2 regions of the Paenibacillus sp. BT-177 genome follow, and region 2 is predicted to be linked to the other one. Evidence: predicted binding sites of a transcription regulator. Region 2 holds the regulator's gene; the other holds the start of a gene.
The links. Region 2 encodes Rex, which represses fermentation and respiration genes when NADH is low (regulators of the CRP and FNR family bind a similar motif). Its sites were predicted from a motif close to TTGTGAAATATTTCACAA; they were not measured.
Positions count from the first base shown of each region.

Region 1: a site for Rex is predicted at 1,908-1,925, ahead of nirB (nitrite reductase large subunit NirB). Genes of this name have one in related genera too.

Region 1 covers NZ_JAOYTP010000009.1:164,945-168,377, forward strand. Annotated here, with positions in the region: gene nirB (nitrite reductase large subunit NirB) at 1-1,801, opposite strand, end outside; gene OIU26_RS21625 (spore germination protein) at 2,119-3,433, shown strand, end outside.
Region 2 covers NZ_JAOYTP010000001.1:281,426-284,858, forward strand. Annotated here, with positions in the region: gene OIU26_RS01380 (cell wall elongation regulator TseB-like domain-containing protein) at 1-29, opposite strand, end outside; gene OIU26_RS01385 (amidohydrolase) at 67-1,368, opposite strand; gene OIU26_RS01390 (redox-sensing transcriptional repressor Rex) at 1,355-2,008, opposite strand; gene dinG (ATP-dependent DNA helicase DinG) at 2,036-3,433, opposite strand, start outside.

The sequences.
Region 1 (3,433 bases), on a different contig from region 2:
GTTGTCCCCCAGTTACTTTTACAACTTTAACGTTGTATTTAAGCGATACATCAGCTATTTTCTTCAAATCTTCTGGAGTCGTTACCCCGCCGTACATTCTTGGCACCACTGTAAACGTTCCATCCTTTTGAATGTTCGCGTGCAATCGCTCATTTACAAATCGGGAATCTCCCTCATTTTCATAGGTATCAGGGTTAATCATACCCAAGTAATAATTCAGCGCCGGACGGCATTTGGAGCATCCTTCATCATTATGCCAACCCAGTACATTCATCACTTCACGCGTAGTTGTGAGCCCTTTGGTTTTGATCGCTTCAACAATCTCGTCCCGGCTCAAGGTTGTGCAGCCACATATTCCTTGCTTGGCTGACGTTTTAAAGCTGTCTCCAAGAACATATTGCAAAATTTGCTCAACAACGGGCTTACATCCTCCGCAAGAACGCGTAGCTCCGGTACATGCCTTAATTTCATCAACGGTGGTTAGTCCATTTTCATTGATTGCTTCCACAATTGCCTTTTTAGTCACACCGTTACAACCGCAGACAATTTCATCGTCCGCCATGGTTTCAACGGATGACGTTTTCGCCCCGTGATTGCCGCATCCAGTACCCATGATCTGTCCATAGATCTCATCTGTCATTTCCGTTTGCTGACGCACATATTTTTGCAGACTAGCAGATTCGCTCACATCGCCAAACAGTACAGTCCCCACAATTTTATTATCACGAAGCAGTACTTTTTTGTATGTGCGCTTCCACTCATCCTTTGCCACAATCACCGTATGTTCAGGCTGAGTTATGAATTCGCCAGCTGAGAAAACATCTACCCCTGAAATTTTAAGCTTGGTGGAAACTACCGATCCTGCATAGCCTTCAGTATCCACGCCTGCCAAATGCTTGGCAATCACACTTCCCTGTTCAAACAGCGGAGCTACCAGACCGTAGCAGATTCCACGGTGCTCAACACATTCCCCTACGGCATATACATCCGGCAAGGATGTTCTCATCAAATCATCGACCACAATCCCGCGGTTCGTTTCCATACCACTTTCCACAGCTACCTGGATATTAGGCTTGATTCCGACGGCCATTACGACCAAATCCGCTTCCAGCTCGCTTCCATCCGAGAAGCGCAGTCCTTGTACCCGATCTTGACCGTACACCTCTGCAGTTTGCATTTGCATAGCAAACTTAATTCCCTGGCGTTCCAGCTCTGCTTTCAACATCGCAGAAGCTTCCCGGTCTAGCTGACGTTCCATCAAATCTTCCATTAAATGAACGACCGTAACATCCATCCCCAGGTTGACCAGGCCTTTAGCTGCTTCCAGCCCCAATAGACCTCCGCCAATGACAGCCGCCTTTTTGTAGGTTTTCGCTGCTTCCAGCATTTCCGAGCAATCGGCGATATCTCGGAAACCAATAACGCCCGGTAATTCTTTACCCGGAATAGGCAGAATAAACGACTGTGAGCCAGTGGCCACCAAAGCCACATCGTAATCAATTACCAGTCCGTCCTCGGTGCGAATCTTCTTGTGCTCACCGTCGATGCTTTTAACCATTTTTCCTGTATATAAAGTAATCCCTTGATCCGCATACCATTGCAAATCGTTCAGTATGATATCATCTATTGTTTTACTACCTTCCAACACATAAGAGAGCATGATCCTGTTATAGTTCGGATGTGGCTCACTTCCCAGGACTGTAATTTCATATTTATCTGTTAATTTTAAAATTTGTTCGACCGTATTGATACCAGCCATCCCGTTCCCTATAACCACAAGCTTCTTTTTACTGTTTATCATATACCGGTTCCTCCATTCATTCGACGCTACTTCCTATCCGACGACATCTCTACGTTTCTAATGAATATTGTTTATGCTTCTATTCTAATACAGCAGATAGGTCTATATGTGATTTCGATCACAATGTAGTTAAAATTATGAATATTTAGGGATTTCCCTATTCTATTTCAAGGGATTAAGGTAAGGACCGGAAATCATAGCAGTGTCATCGAAAGAATCTTTCCAATTCATGCGTAAATACAACCGTTATAAGGAATACTTTATGAACAACTTGTATCTTATGGGAAAACGAATTGAATTGTTTGGAGGTAATCAGCATGTGGTCTAAAATCATTTCTTATCTTCCTAGCTGGAGTACACTCTTTCAAGCTGGCCTCGCGTTGATTATTCCTTTAGGAATTTATTATATAAACACCTCGATTTATTCGTTTGTCGGCAGTAAGGGAGCCAAATCCAAACACTCTTCCAGTCATCCGCTCTCTAATAAACATAACGAAGGGCACATGGATCAGCAGCATGAACCGAGCTCTAAAATTACAGGAAATTATGATTCCGACTTACAGGCAATTCGTGAAGCTATAGGCGAAAATAGTGATGTGCATTTTCGTGAGTTTGTGGTAAAGAAATTTCATGCTCGGTCCGTGTTAGTCTTCATAGAAGGTATGCAGGATGAAAAACTTATGAGCAAGCAGGTATTGGAGGTCTTGATGTTTGAAGGCCAGCAGCAGGGTCAGGATCAGCAGGAACAACCGGAAGGTTTAAGTAACTCTTTTATAAAAGAAAGCCTGATGCCACTTACGCAAATTAGTGAAGTTACCCGTATGGAGGAACTGTACGAGTTCATCCTTTTAGGTCATACCGCCCTATTAATTGAAGGAATGAAGGAAGCGCTACTGGTCGGCCCTCCTAATGGCGCTATTCGCTCCGTCAATGAACCAACCTCTGAAGCATTGCTTCGGGGTCCCAGAATCGGTTTTACGGAAGTATTGAGTGAAAACACTTCGATGCTTCGACGCCAGGGTTTAAATAAAAGTCTGGAAATGAAGAAATTCCAAGTGGGCAGCAGAATCAAAAAAGATCTGGTTATCGCGTATATAAAGGATATTGTGAATCCAGACCTTCTTGAAGAAGTAAGCCGCAGAATATCAAAAATAGACATGGATTTTTTACCTGAATCCGGGTATGTGGAACAACTCATCGAAGACAATTATTTAAGTCCATTCCAACAGGCTCATAATACAGAGCGTCCTGACCGTGTTATTAATGCTTTGTTGGAGGGAAGAATAGCGATCTTACTGGATGGAACTCCTTTTGCACTTATTGTCCCGGTGACCTTCAGTATGCTGCTTCAATCTCCCGAGGACTATTATGAACGATGGATTCCGGGGACACTATTACGTCTGCTACGGTTTAGCGGGGCTTTTATAGCGCTTATGGGGCCTGCTCTGTACATTTCTTTTATATCGTTTCATCCCGGTTTAATTCCGACCAAGCTGGTCATTAGCATTATCGGAACCCGTCAAGGCGTCCCTTTCCCATCCGTTATAGAAGTCATGATTTTGGAAATCTCTATCGAAATTCTACGAGAGGCTGGCATTCGCCTGCCCAAACCCATTGGCCCTGCGATGGGCA
Region 2 (3,433 bases):
ACCGCTATCCATTTCTTCTTATTTTTCAAACCTGTGCTTCCTCTCTAAGGGGATGTGACACCTGAATTAGCGCGACAGCAGCCCTTCAAAGGCGGCTTGTGCCTCATGTTTGATACGTTCCTCGTCCATCGTCAGGCATTCGCCGTTTTTCACAACCTGACGACCGTCTACCCACACATGAGCCACGTCTTTGGCACTTGCAGAGTATACGGCATGGGAAATAAGATCTGTACGCGGCAAGAAATGGGCCTGATTCAGATCTAGCGCGATAAAGTCAGCCTTGTTGCCTGCTGCCAGCGCTCCTACTTCTTTTAAACCAATCGACTTTGCACCATACTCTGTTGCCAGACGCAGTGCTTCATTTGCAGGAACTGCTGTTGGGTCGCCAGATACTCCCTTGTGAATGAGTGCCGCCAGACGCATTTCCTCGAACATATCCAGGTTATTATTGCTGGCAGGACCGTCTGTTCCAAGAGAAACAGTAACTCCTGCACGCAGCAATTCAGGCACTCTAGCTACACCACTTGCCAGCTTCAAGTTACTGCCTGGATTATGTGAAACCGCCACACCTCGTTCCGCTAATAAAGCTATCTCTTCGTCGTTCAAGTGTACGCCGTGGGCAACAAGTGAAGGGCGGGAGAAAAAGCCAAGCTTATCTAAGTGTGCAACTGGACGCAAACCGTAGTCGCGTACGTTTTGCTCAACTTCGGCGATCGTCTCGGACATGTGCGTATGCAATGGTAAATCGAGATCATGTGCTGCTTGAACAAATTTCTCAATAAACGCTGGCGGGCATGTGTATGGGGCATGCGGAGACATCATCGTTGTGATACGTCCGTCTGCTTTTCCATGCCAGTTACGGGCAAAAGTCACGGCCTCAGCCAGCTTGATCCGCTGTTCTTCTTCTGAACAGAGTCCAATGGCTCCACGCATCAAACTTGCACGGATGCCCGACTCTTCAGCTACACGTGCCACCTCATCCATATGATCGTACATATCCAGGAAAGTTGTGGTTCCACCTTTCAGCATTTCCAGCACTGACAAGGATGTTCCCCAATACACATCCGTAGATGTAAACTTGGCTTCCATAGGCCACATTTTTTCCTGAAGCCACACTTGAAGTGCCAAGTCATCTCCATACCCTCGCAGCAGAGACATCGCCGCATGACCATGAGTATTAATCAGACCAGGCAAAAACAATAACCCGTTACCGTCGATTGCTTCTGTCTCTTCCTCACCCGCAGGCAGAGTCTCGCCAATGTAAGTAATACGGCTATCCTCCACAATCATAAAACCATGGATTACCCCTGCTTCAGGTCCATTCACGGCAAAAGAACCGTTTTTAATCATCCATTTATTCACTGTCATATTGTGCTTCTTCCTTTCCGTCCTCCAGATAATAAGCGAGGCTAAGCAAGTCAGTTGTAAAGTCTGTGGCATGTATCCGAATATTAGCCGGCGCCTTGAGAATGATAGGTGCAAAGTTTAAAATCGCTCCAATTCCACTCTCAATGAGCCTATCAGCTACGTGTTGTGCCTCAAAATCAGGTACAGTAATAATCCCGATTCGAATATTTTTCTCTTTTACAGTCGCTTCCAATTCATCCATCGGTTGAACGACTAAGGTATTGATTCTGGTCCCAACCTTATCCGGGAACGCATCAAATACCGCCACAATCTTCATATTGTCTTTTAAATAAGCGTTATAGTTTGATAGGGCTTGACCCAGATTACCCGCTCCGACCAATACTACATTAATTTGCTGGTCAATTTTCAGGATATGGCGTATTTTCTCAATTAGATAAGAAACATCGTAACCGATGCCCTTCCGACCAAAATCGCCAAAATAGGCAAGATCTTTACGAATTTGGGCCGGATTCAAATCTAACCTCTGTCCCAGCTCTTGAGAAGAGACCGTAGCCACCTCCCGTTTGTGCAGTGCATTCAGATAACGTAAATATACGGGTAATCTCCGTACGACAGCCTCTGAAATTTTATCTGATTTCATACTTGCTCCCCCTAATTGTAACGGACTTTAGGTGTCCGTCCGTTGTGCCTCTGTCTCCGGGGCGGATTGGAGCCATTCGGCGATGCGGGGCACCATTTGCTCCGATGGCATATGCTCCATTTTTGGTCCCGGTAACGAGTACAAAAAGTGCTTTCCGTAATAGGATTCGATCACACGCGTATCGTAAACGATAACGACTCCGTGGTCACTCGCTGTACGTACCAATCGCCCAAATCCCTGTTTGAAGCGAATAACTGCTTGTGGTACAGACAGCTTCATAAATGGGTTCTTCTTCTGCTGCTGGAGCAGCTCGCTTTTTGCCTCCAGTAACGGGTGATTGGGCGGTTGAAACGGCAAGCGAACGATGGCCAGACAAGTCAAAGCCTTCCCTGGAATATCGACGCCTTCCCAGAAGCTGCTGGTTCCCAGCAATACAGAAGCCTTGGCTTCCTGAAAACGACGGGTTAGCTTGCTCCGACTCCCACTGTCTACACCTTGTCCTAACACGGTAATATCGCTGGATGCTAACGCCTCTTTGAGTGGCTCATACACTTGCCGGAGCATCCGATAGGAAGTAAACAGAACAAGCATTCTCCCCCGCGTCGCCTGGGCAGTCGCTCCTAGAGAGCTAACGAGCATCTCTACAAAATGTGCATCCCCTACACTGCCCTTCACACTCGGAAAGTCTCGCGGAATGACCAGCAACACCTGATCCCTGTAATTAAAAGGTGATGGGAGCTGTGACGTCATTAATCGTCCTTGATCCGCTGCCTCCTGCAAGCCGAGTTGATCGGTCATGTACTGAAACGACTTATCTACCGATAAAGTAGCAGATGTCAGAATAATACTTCTTTTTTTGTCAAAAAACATTTCTTTCAACTGGCGGCTCACATCGACGGGCACTGCATAAAATTGCAATGATTTACTACGGAATTGCCCACTCGCTTCGAGCCAATATACGGTTGTTTCATCATCGAGTCGTATAAAGAAGCGCAAATTTTCCCTAATCCCCGCCAAATCCTTAAGCAGACCCGTGATATCTGTAATGAGACTATCCGCCGCATAATCGTCGTGTTCTTCCTTGACATCCAGCATCAGCTTGTCGCCCTTGCGCAAAATTTCACTCAACGTTACATAAAGCTGATTTTCCAACGCCGCCGCTTGATCCCACTTTGCAGGCTTGGCCGACGGTTTGAGACGCGAAGAAAATTGCCCCGTTTCACCCGGTGTGGCATCAGACCGCTCTGGCAACATACCAAACAACTTATCGCTTAGCAGGTCCCAAGTTTCCTTAACCTCTAACACGAGTGGGTACAGCTGATCAATGGTCGAGGCCCATTCCGTCGACTTCTCATGCCCCGACTTTGCCAACTGCTGACGTAACGAAGGCAATTGTCCGTTCTTACTGTCCTTGAACAATCGAGT